Regions from separate parts of the Agathobaculum sp. NTUH-O15-33 genome, predicted to be linked through region 1. Evidence: riboswitches for the same ligand, from Rfam matches in the RefSeq annotation. Region 1 holds a riboswitch; the other holds the start of a gene.
What was found. A riboswitch is a leader RNA that binds a small molecule or an ion and turns the genes downstream of it on or off. The one in region 1 is predicted to bind FMN.
Positions count from the first base shown of each region.

Region 2: another riboswitch for FMN. It lies ahead of RWV98_RS10090 (ECF transporter S component); the one in region 1 lies ahead of ribD (bifunctional diaminohydroxyphosphoribosylaminopyrimidine deaminase/5-amino-6-(5-phosphoribosylamino)uracil reductase RibD).

Region 1 covers NZ_CP136187.1:1,769,974-1,774,727, forward strand. Annotated here, with positions in the region: gene RWV98_RS08970 (bifunctional 3,4-dihydroxy-2-butanone-4-phosphate synthase/GTP cyclohydrolase II) at 1-334, opposite strand, end outside; partial or broken gene RWV98_RS08975 (riboflavin synthase) at 350-989, opposite strand; gene ribD (bifunctional diaminohydroxyphosphoribosylaminopyrimidine deaminase/5-amino-6-(5-phosphoribosylamino)uracil reductase RibD) at 971-2,068, opposite strand; FMN riboswitch at 2,215-2,339, opposite strand; gene lepA (translation elongation factor 4) at 2,549-4,357, shown strand; gene hemW (radical SAM family heme chaperone HemW) at 4,357-4,754, shown strand, end outside.
Region 2 covers NZ_CP136187.1:1,998,575-2,003,328, forward strand. Annotated here, with positions in the region: gene lspA (signal peptidase II) at 1-25, shown strand, start outside; gene RWV98_RS10075 (RluA family pseudouridine synthase) at 18-938, shown strand; gene RWV98_RS10080 (Cof-type HAD-IIB family hydrolase) at 935-1,744, shown strand; gene RWV98_RS10085 (toprim domain-containing protein) at 1,884-2,492, shown strand; FMN riboswitch at 2,537-2,666, shown strand; gene RWV98_RS10090 (ECF transporter S component) at 2,763-3,377, shown strand; gene holA (DNA polymerase III subunit delta) at 3,429-4,361, opposite strand; gene RWV98_RS10100 (hypothetical protein) at 4,336-4,482, opposite strand; gene RWV98_RS10105 (ComEC/Rec2 family competence protein) at 4,486-4,754, opposite strand, start outside.

The sequences.
Region 1 (4,754 bases):
GCGAGACGCACATGCGGGCGGTCAGGCCGCGTTCCTCGGCGGAAATGCCGGTTGTCGTTTCGCGGTAGTCGATGGATACGGTGAAGGCGGTCTCATGGTTATCGGTGTTCTGCTCGACCATGGGCGGCAGGCCGAGCCGGTCGGCCAGCTCGCCGGACATCGGCATACAGATCAGGCCCTTGGCGAAGGTCGCCATAAAATTGACGTTTTCCGTCGTCGCTGCATCCGCCGAGCAGATCAGGTCGCCCTCGTTTTCGCGTTCCGGATCGTCAATGACAAGAATGAGCTTGCCCTCCCGAAGGTCTTGGAGCGCTTGTTCGATGGTGTTTTGCATCAGATGGTTCCTCCTTTAAAAGAATCCGTTTTGGGCCAGAAAGGCCGGTGTAATCCCCTTGCCGCTGTTCCGTAGCCAGCAGCTTTTCTACATATTTACCGATCACGTCGCATTCCAGATTGACCGCGTCGCCCGGACGGCGGGTGAGCAGCGTGGTTTCCGCGCCCGTGTGCGGAATGACGGATACTGAAAAATCGCTTTCGGATACTGCGGCGATCGTCAGGCTGACGCCGTCGATCGCGATCGATCCCTTTTCCACCATATAGCGCGTCAGGGAAGGGGCGGCGCGAACCTTTACCCATACGGCGTTGTCCTCGCGACGCAGCTCGATAACGGCGCCCGTGCCGTCGATATGGCCGGAAACGATGTGCCCGCCGAAGCGTCCGTTCGCCGGCATCGCGCGTTCTAAATTGACGCTTGCGCCTGACGAAAGCGCACCGAGATTCGACCGGCGCAGCGTTTCCGCCATCACATCGGCGGCAAAGCTGTTTGCGGCTAGGTCGGTGGCGGTCAGGCACACGCCGTTTACCGCAATGCTGTCGCCGGGTTTCGTGCCTTCCAACACGGTGCGCGCGGAAACATACAGACGCGCGCCCTTCGCGCCGTGCTCGACCCGGGCAATGCGCCCCATTTCCTCTACGATACCGGTGAACATGCCAATTCTCCTTCCAGCAAAAAGTCCTCGCCCAATGGGATGACGGTCATATGCCGCAGCGGCAGCGCGTCCGCCATTTTGGCAAAGCCCTGACCGCCGACCGGGCTTTTAGCCCCCGCGCCGCCAATCAGCTTGGGCGCTATGTAGGCCTGCACCTTGTGGACAATACCGGCTTCCAGCGCGGCAAAATGCAGGGCCGCGCCGCCCTCCAGCAGCACGCTGTCGATTCCGCGCGCGCCAAGACGGCGCATCAAGTCGGCCAGATCGACGCGGCCGTTCACGGCGTTGCACAAAAGGATCTCCGCGCCCGCCCGCTCAAGCGCTTCCGCGCGCGCGTTCCGTTCGGCCGCCGCGATCAGCAGCGGCGAAACGCGCGCCGAGCGCACAAGCCGGCAGTCTGGCGGGATGCGCAGGCGGCTGTCGCAGACGATGCGCACCGGGTCGCGTCCGCCCTCCATCCGACAGGTGAGCAGGGGATCGTCCTGCAAGACCGTGCCAAGGCCGACCATGATAGCGGAAAGCCGGTTTCGCGTTCGGTGCACATGCGCCCGCGCCGTTTCGCCGGTCACCCATTTGCTGTCGCCCGTGTGGGCGGCAAGCTTGCCGTCCAGCGTCATGGCGTATTTCAGGGTCACAAAGGGCGTTTGGTTTTGGATAAAGTGAAAGAACACCTCGTTAAGCTTTTTACAGTCGGCTTCCAGCACGCCGGTAGCTACTGCGACCCCGGCGGTGCGAAGCGTTTGCACGCCGTTTCCCGCGACGAGCGGGTTCGCGTCCAGACAGCCGACGACGACGCGGGCAAGGCGGTTTTCCATGATCGCGTCCGTGCAGGGCGGCGTACGGCCCCAGTGGCAGCAAGGCTCCAACGTGACGTAGAGCGTGCCGCCCTGTGGGCTTTCCGCGCAGGCGGCCAGCGCGGCGCGCTCGGCGTGCGGGCCGCCGCATTTTTCATGCCAGCCTTCGACGATGACGCGGCCTTCCTTCACGATCACGCAGCCAACCATGGGGTTTGGGCTGACGCGGCCTTCGCCGCGCCTTGCCAGCATGAGCGCGCGGCGCATATAATCCTCATCGGTCAAAATGCATCCCTCCTAAAAAATAAAAAGCGCCCCGAAAAATACCTTCGGGGCGCAAAATGCCGTAAACAAAAAAACTGAAATGCGGATAAAACCACATTCCAGAACAGCAAACAAACGGAAAAGGGTACAACGATACCACCATCCGCATCATTCTTCTTTCATCCAGACTATACTGTCGGCCTCGGAGTTTCACCGAATCTGCTTGGTGCCAAAGCACCCGCTCGCGGGCTATACCGCCGGTAGGGAATTTCACCCTGCCCTGAAGAACATTATTCAGTTACCTTGTGAAACCATAAGTTTTCTTGTTTCACTGGGGTAAAGTATACACCGCGCACTGTGAAAATGCAAGCGTTTTTCGCAAGGTTTTTTTGTGCTTTTTTCATCGCCCGGCGTGTCAAAGAATCGCTTGTGGGATAGGGGCAAACGTGTTATAATATTTCCATATTGCAATTTTCGATTTCGGATAAGGAGCCATACGGTGTGAAAAATCGCGAACGGATACGGAATTTCTCCATCATTGCCCATATCGACCACGGCAAATCAACGCTGGCCGACCGCCTGCTGGAAAAGTGCAAGGCGGTTTCGCAGCGCGAAATGGAGGAACAGCTGCTCGATAATATGGATTTGGAGCGCGAGCGCGGCATTACGATCAAAGCGCGCGCCGTGCGCATGGAATATGAAGCGGACAACGGCGAAACCTATGAGATGAACCTGATCGACACGCCCGGCCACGTGGACTTTAACTACGAGGTCTCGCGCTCGCTCGCCGCGTGCGAGGGCGCGCTTCTGGTGGTGGACGCCGCGCAGGGCATCGAAGCGCAGACGCTGGGCAACACCTACCTTGCGCTCGACCATAATTTGGAGGTCGTGCCCATTGTCAACAAGATCGACCTGCCCGCGGCCGACCCCGCGCGCGTCAAGACCGAGATCGAGGACATCATCGGCATACCCGCCGAGGACGCGCCCGAAATTTCGGCTAAAATGGATATCAACATCCGCTCGGTGCTGGAACGCATCGTGACCGAAATTCCCGCGCCCGAAGGGGACGCGGACGCGCCTTTGCGCGCGCTGATCTTTGATAGCCAGTACGATCCCTATAAGGGCGTTATCGTCTACATGCGGCTGATGGATGGGCGGCTCACGCCCGGCATGAAGGTACGCATGATGGCGACGGGCGCGGTGTTTCAGGTGCTGGAATGCGGCTACATGCAGCCGCTCGGCCTTTCCGCGCAGCAGGAACTGACGGCGGGCGAGGTAGGTTACTTTACCGCTTCGATCAAAACCGTATCGGATACCCGCGTGGGCGATACCGTGACCGAGGCCGAACGCCCGGCTTCGGAACCGCTGCCCGGCTACCGTCCGGCGCGCCCCATGGTCTTTTGCGGCATTTATACGGAGGACGGCTCCAAATACCCCGACCTGCGCGACGCGCTGGAAAAACTGCAGCTGAACGACGCGGCGCTCTCGTTTGAACCGGAAAGCTCGGTCGCGCTGGGCTTCGGCTTCCGCTGCGGCTTTCTCGGCATGCTGCACATGGAGATCATTCAGGAGCGTCTGGAACGCGAGTTCGATCTTGATCTGGTCACGACGCTGCCCAGCGTAATTTACGAGGTCGTTAAGACCGACGGCACGTCCATCATGTGTGATAACCCGCATGATTACCCCGATCCCGTGATTATCGAAGAGGCGCACGAGCCGTTTGTCAAAGCCACGATCATGACCCCGCAGGAGTATGTCGGCAACATCATGCCGATGTGTCAGGACCGGCGCGGCGTATTCAAGGATATGAAGTATCTGGACGCGAACCTTGTTGAGCTGCACTACGAAATGCCGACCGGCGAGATCATTTATGATTTCTTCGACGCGCTCAAGGCCCGCACCAAGGGCTACGCTTCGCTGGATTATGAGTTTTTGGATTACCGCAAAAGCGATCTGGTCAAGGTCGATTTGCTGCTGAACGGCGATCAGGTGGACGCGCTGTCCTTTATCGCGCACCGGGAAAAGGCCTACGGCCGCGCCCGCCGCATCTGCGAAAAGCTAAAGGATAACATTCCGCGCCAACTGTTCGAGGTACCGATCCAAGCCGCGATCGGCGGCAAGGTAATCGCGCGCGAAACGGTAAAGGCCATGCGCAAGGACGTGCTGGCTAAGTGCTACGGCGGCGATATCACGCGAAAGAAAAAGCTGCTGGAAAAGCAAAAGGAAGGCAAAAAGAAGATGCGCACGCTTGGCACGGTACAGTTGCCGACCGAGGCTTTTATGGCGGTGCTCAAGCTGGATGAGGAATAATGGGAAAATTCAGTTATAAAAATAAACCGTTGGGGCTGTACCTGCACATCCCTTTCTGCGTTTCCAAATGCGGTTATTGCGATTTTTATTCCGTGACCGATGAAAGCCTGATGAAGGGTTACGTGTCGGCGCTGCTCAGCCATATCCGCGAGTACGGCAGGGTATGCGGCGGCTACACGGTGGATACCGTTTATCTGGGCGGCGGAACGCCGTCCTGTTTAGGGCCTAAGTATTTGACCCGTATTTTGCAGGAAGTCAAAAACAAGTTCGTGGTCGATGAAGACGCTGAAATCACCGTAGAGTGCAACCCGGAAAGCACGGATAAAAAACTGCTGGACGCGTTGCGCAAGGCGGGGGTGAACCGTCTGTCCTTTGGCGTGCAGTCGGCGGACGACGA
Region 2 (4,754 bases), 230 kb from region 1:
TCAGGAGACGGAAGACCATGAATGAGCATATCCTTTCTGCTATGTCGGAGGACGCGGGCAAGCGGATCGATAGTTACCTATCGGAGCAGATCGAAGGATTGACCCGTTCGGCGGCGCAGAACCTACTCAGCGACGGTGCGGTCGTCGTGAAGGGGAAAACGCTGAAAAAGAATTACAAGCTGCTTGGCGGCGAACAGATTACCGTTACCATACCCGCGCTCCGCGAAACTGAGCTGCTTCCTGAAAATATACCGCTTGATATAGTCTATGAAGATGCGGATATCATCGTGGTCAATAAGCCGCGCGGCATGGTCGTTCATCCGGCTGCTGGAAACTGGTCGGGCACGTTGGTCAATGCGCTGATGTATCACTGCGGCGACAGCTTATCCGGCATTAACGGCGAGCACCGGCCCGGTATCGTGCACCGGATTGATAAAGATACGAGCGGTCTGCTCGTGGTCGCTAAAAACGATGCGGCTCACCAAGGCCTAGCCGCCCAAATCGCGTCACATAGCGCGTTTCGCGGCTATGAAGCAATCGTTGTGGGATCGCCGCGACTCGATGAAGGCGTGGTGGATAAGCCGATCGCCCGCCATAAGACCGATCGCAAGAAAATGGCGATCATCGAAGGCGGCCGCGAAGCGGTGACGCATTATCAGGTCATCAAACGGTATCACGGCTATACGCACCTGTCGTTCCAACTGGAAACCGGCCGCACGCATCAAATTCGCGTACACATGGCGTCGCTGGGACATCCGATTATCGGGGACCCGTTGTATGGCCTGAAAAAAGATCGTTTTTCGAGTATCGGGGGACAGTGTCTGCATGCCGCGCGTTTGACGCTGCGGCATCCCAAAACAGGGGAACTGATGGAATTTTGCGCCCCGCTGCCCCTATATTTTACAGAAATTCTTGCTAAACTGGAGCGTATGGAATGAAAAAGTTTGAAGGCGTCCTTTTGGCCTGCGACATGGACGGCACGCTGCTGGACAGCGACCGGCGCATTTCGCCCCGCAACGAGCAGGCACTCCGTCACTTTACCGAGGAGGGGGGACTGTTCTCTCTGGCGACCGGCCGCGCGCCTAAAGCGATTTTAGCCTATCTGCCGCAGCTGCCGTTTAATGCGCCGTATAGCCTGCTGAACGGCTCGCTGGTGATGGATGAACAGCATAATGTGCTGCGCTGCGCCGGCATGCCGGCGGACACGAAGGAACTGATCAGCGTAGCATTGTCAAATTTTTCACAAATTGGTTGTGAAATCTTTGTAGATGACCGGATCCTGATCCGGCAGATGGGTGAAGTCACGGCGGAACACCTACGGATCTTAAAGCTCGACTACGAATTGGTCGCACAGGATGAGCTTGGCGACACCGCCGACTGGTGTAAGATCAACTTAACCGGAGACCCGGCCGTGATGCGGCAGCTGAGAGAGCTGCTACAGCCTTACGCGGATCGGTTTTGTATCTCTTCCAGCATGCCGTCGTTCTGTGAGATCACAGCGCTGGGCGTACACAAGGGTACAGCCTTGCGATCGATCGCAGCGCGCTGTGGTGTGGCTGAACAAAACATCTATGCGGTCGGCGACAGCTATAACGATGAGATGATGCTGCGCACCGCGCATATCGGATTTGCACCTCAAAATGCCGAAGCAGATATCGTAAAGGTTGCGGACGTTGTCGTCTGCGATAACAATCGCGGCGCCGTGGCCGATGCTGTGGAATGGCTGGACAAACAATACACATAAAATAAAATTCAGAGGGCCGTCCTGATTTGGTTGGTAGACCCCTCCCCTCAATTATACAAAATCTTTATTTTGTATAATTGGATATATACTTTTTACCTGCCTTGAACGACTCCCTCCTTGTTTAGGAAGTTCTGTGTTTATGAAAACACGCATCAAAGAAGCAATATTGGTTGAAGGACGCTACGATATCAACACCGTTCGTCAAGTCGTTGATACCGTTGTGTTGGAAACCGGCGGTTTTCGTATCTTTAAGGATGACGAAAAGCTAAATCTTCTACGCCGGATCGCGGAAACGCGCGGGCTGATCATCCTGACGGATTCGGATGGCGCGGGCTTTGTCATTCGAGGTTATTTAAAGGGTGCACTCGCGGCTGGTACGATCAAGCAGGCCTATGTGCCGGATATCGCCGGTAAGGAACGCCGCAAGCGGCATGGTTCCAAGGAAGGAAAACTTGGTGTGGAAGGCATGCGTCCGGAAACGATCTTGGAAGCGCTGCATCGTGCCGGCGCTACCTTTTTAGACGGCGATGGATCGTATGCCGCCCAGCACCCGCCCCTCACCAAAGCCGATCTATATCAAATGGGCTTGACCGGGCGACCGGACAGCGCGATCCGCCGCCGCGCTCTGCTGCGCGCGCTGCGCCTGCCCGAGCATATGACCGCGGGCGCCCTACTGGATTTCGTCAACGCTGTGGGCACGCGCGAAGAAATTGATCGAATTTTAGCGGATTTTTCGGATAGTCATTGACAAATGTGAGCGACAGCGCTATACTGATACCGTAAACTAAATCAGTTCTGTTTCAGGGCGGAGTGAAATTCTCCACCGGCAGTGAACGGGGTTTTCCCCGATAGTCTGCGAGCCGCAAGGCATGATGGGTGTGAATCCCAACCGACGGTATAGTCCGGATGAAAGAAACAGGTGTATTTCGGTACGTCTGCACGCCCTTGGACTTTTATGTCCAAGGGTATTTTTGACCCCGTTGAAAGCAGAACTCCTATAAAAAGGAGATCGACGACTATGACAAAAGCAAGTAAGATCACGTACACCGCGGTATTTGCCGCCATCGCCACCATCCTGATGTTTTTTGAATTCCCGCTACCGCTCATGCCTCCGTTTCTGAAGGTCGACCTGTCCGGCGCTGTAGTGCTAATCGGCGCGTTTATCTTTGGCATCGGTCCGGCCATTACCATGATCGGTATTAAGGATCTGATCCATTTAACCATGTCGCAGACCGCCGGTTCCGGTGAGTTGGCAGATTTCCTCATGCTTTCCACGCTGGTTGTGGTTGCCGTACTGCTCTATCGTACGCATAAAAGCCGCAAGATGGCGGTGCTGGGCTGTGTGCTGGGCGGCGTCGCCATGTCGTTCGTCGGCATGCTGACCAATTACCTGCTGATTATCCCCTTCTATTCCACGATGATGCCTCTGGAAGCGATCTTTGGCATGTGTGCGCAGGTCAATCCCTCTATTACCGGTATGGCGGGTTATTTGCTGTTCGGTATTTTGCCGTTTAACCTGATTAAGGGCGCGATCCTGACTTTGATCACCATGCTGGTCTATAAAAAGCTTAGTGTTTTTATTAAATCCAAGCAGATCTCGTTCCACCATGCAGGCACCGAGGTCAACCGTTAATTTGATTTAAAGCGATAAAAAAAGCGTTCCGAAGCTTTTCGGAACGCTTTTTTATCGCTTTTTGTCGTTTTTAAAATTTGCTGCAAGCGTGAGTAACGTCAGTTCTATTTGCTTTTGACGGTCCACGGCGCTGCCCTTGAGCGCGGCGTCTGTCTCTGCACAGATGGCCGCGGCGCGGCGCAGCCAGCTCAGCGGCACTCGCCGCGCGGACGTTTGAATGCGGCGCGCATAGTAGGGGGATTTTGTGCCAAGAAGTTCAAGGAGCATCCGCTCCCCTCCCCTTGCCTCGTCGCAAAGCTTCGCCCCGTAAAGGCGCTGGATATGACGCAGAATGACCGTAAAGATCATGACCTCGTTATTTTTCTGCGCGATCAGATCGCCGGTAAGGGCAACGGCGCGGTCGAACCTTCCCTCGGTGATCGCGTCGGTCAGGTCAAATACGACAGCCTCAAGCACGCGGGAACAAACGGAATCGATGTTATATTTTAAAATCTCGCCGGTCGTGGCATGCGCTGCTGCTTTTTCGATTTCGCCGGAAAGATTGGTCATGGAATTGCCGCACAGGAAAATCATGTAGGAGCAATTTTCCGGCGAAATCGCCCGATCAAGCGCGCGGCACCGGCGCTCGATCCACGCGCAGAGCTCTCGTTCCTCCAAGTGGTCGAACTGAGCGAAGCAGGCCTTTTTTTCAAGCGCTTTATATAGCTTGGTGCGCTTATCCGGCTTGCCGTCCATGACATCGTAATAAAAGACAAGGCATAAATAGTCGGGCAGATCGGAAAGAAGACCGGGCAGCAGATCGGCAAAACCGCCGGGCGGCTTCCAAAGATCGAAATCGGTGACGACGACCAGCTTTTTTTCCGCCATGGCCGGGTAGCTGTCTATTGCTTCGGTCAGTAGCTCCGGCGTAAGGGATTTGCCTTCAAACTCTGTCAAATTGAACTCCGCAAAGGTCGGATCAACGACCACTCGCTTCCAGCTCACTTAGATAGTGTTCCTTCATATAGGTCTCTTCGCCGGAAATAAGGTAGAGCGAACCGACGCTCCCCTCCCGCAGGTCGCGGATCAGCTGCGCCTTCCCTTCGGACGCGTTTTTTGCCGCCAAGGATTATTCCTCCTTCCAAGGATAAACTTGTTCGATCTCTCCGACTTCATATGGCGTCACCACAGGAATCCCGTCAAACCGGCCTATCGCGGGCGCACCCGATGCCAGCAGGATACTTTCCGCGCCTGTTTTCGCAATTGTACGGCGCAATAAATCCGGGTCTTCGATATGGCTCTGCGAGAGCACAAGCGTTTGCCCGTGCACCTCGTTTTCTTGCAGAAATGCAGCAAGCTGTTTTTGTGTGGGACTGTGCAAAATCAGCGTATGTGTGC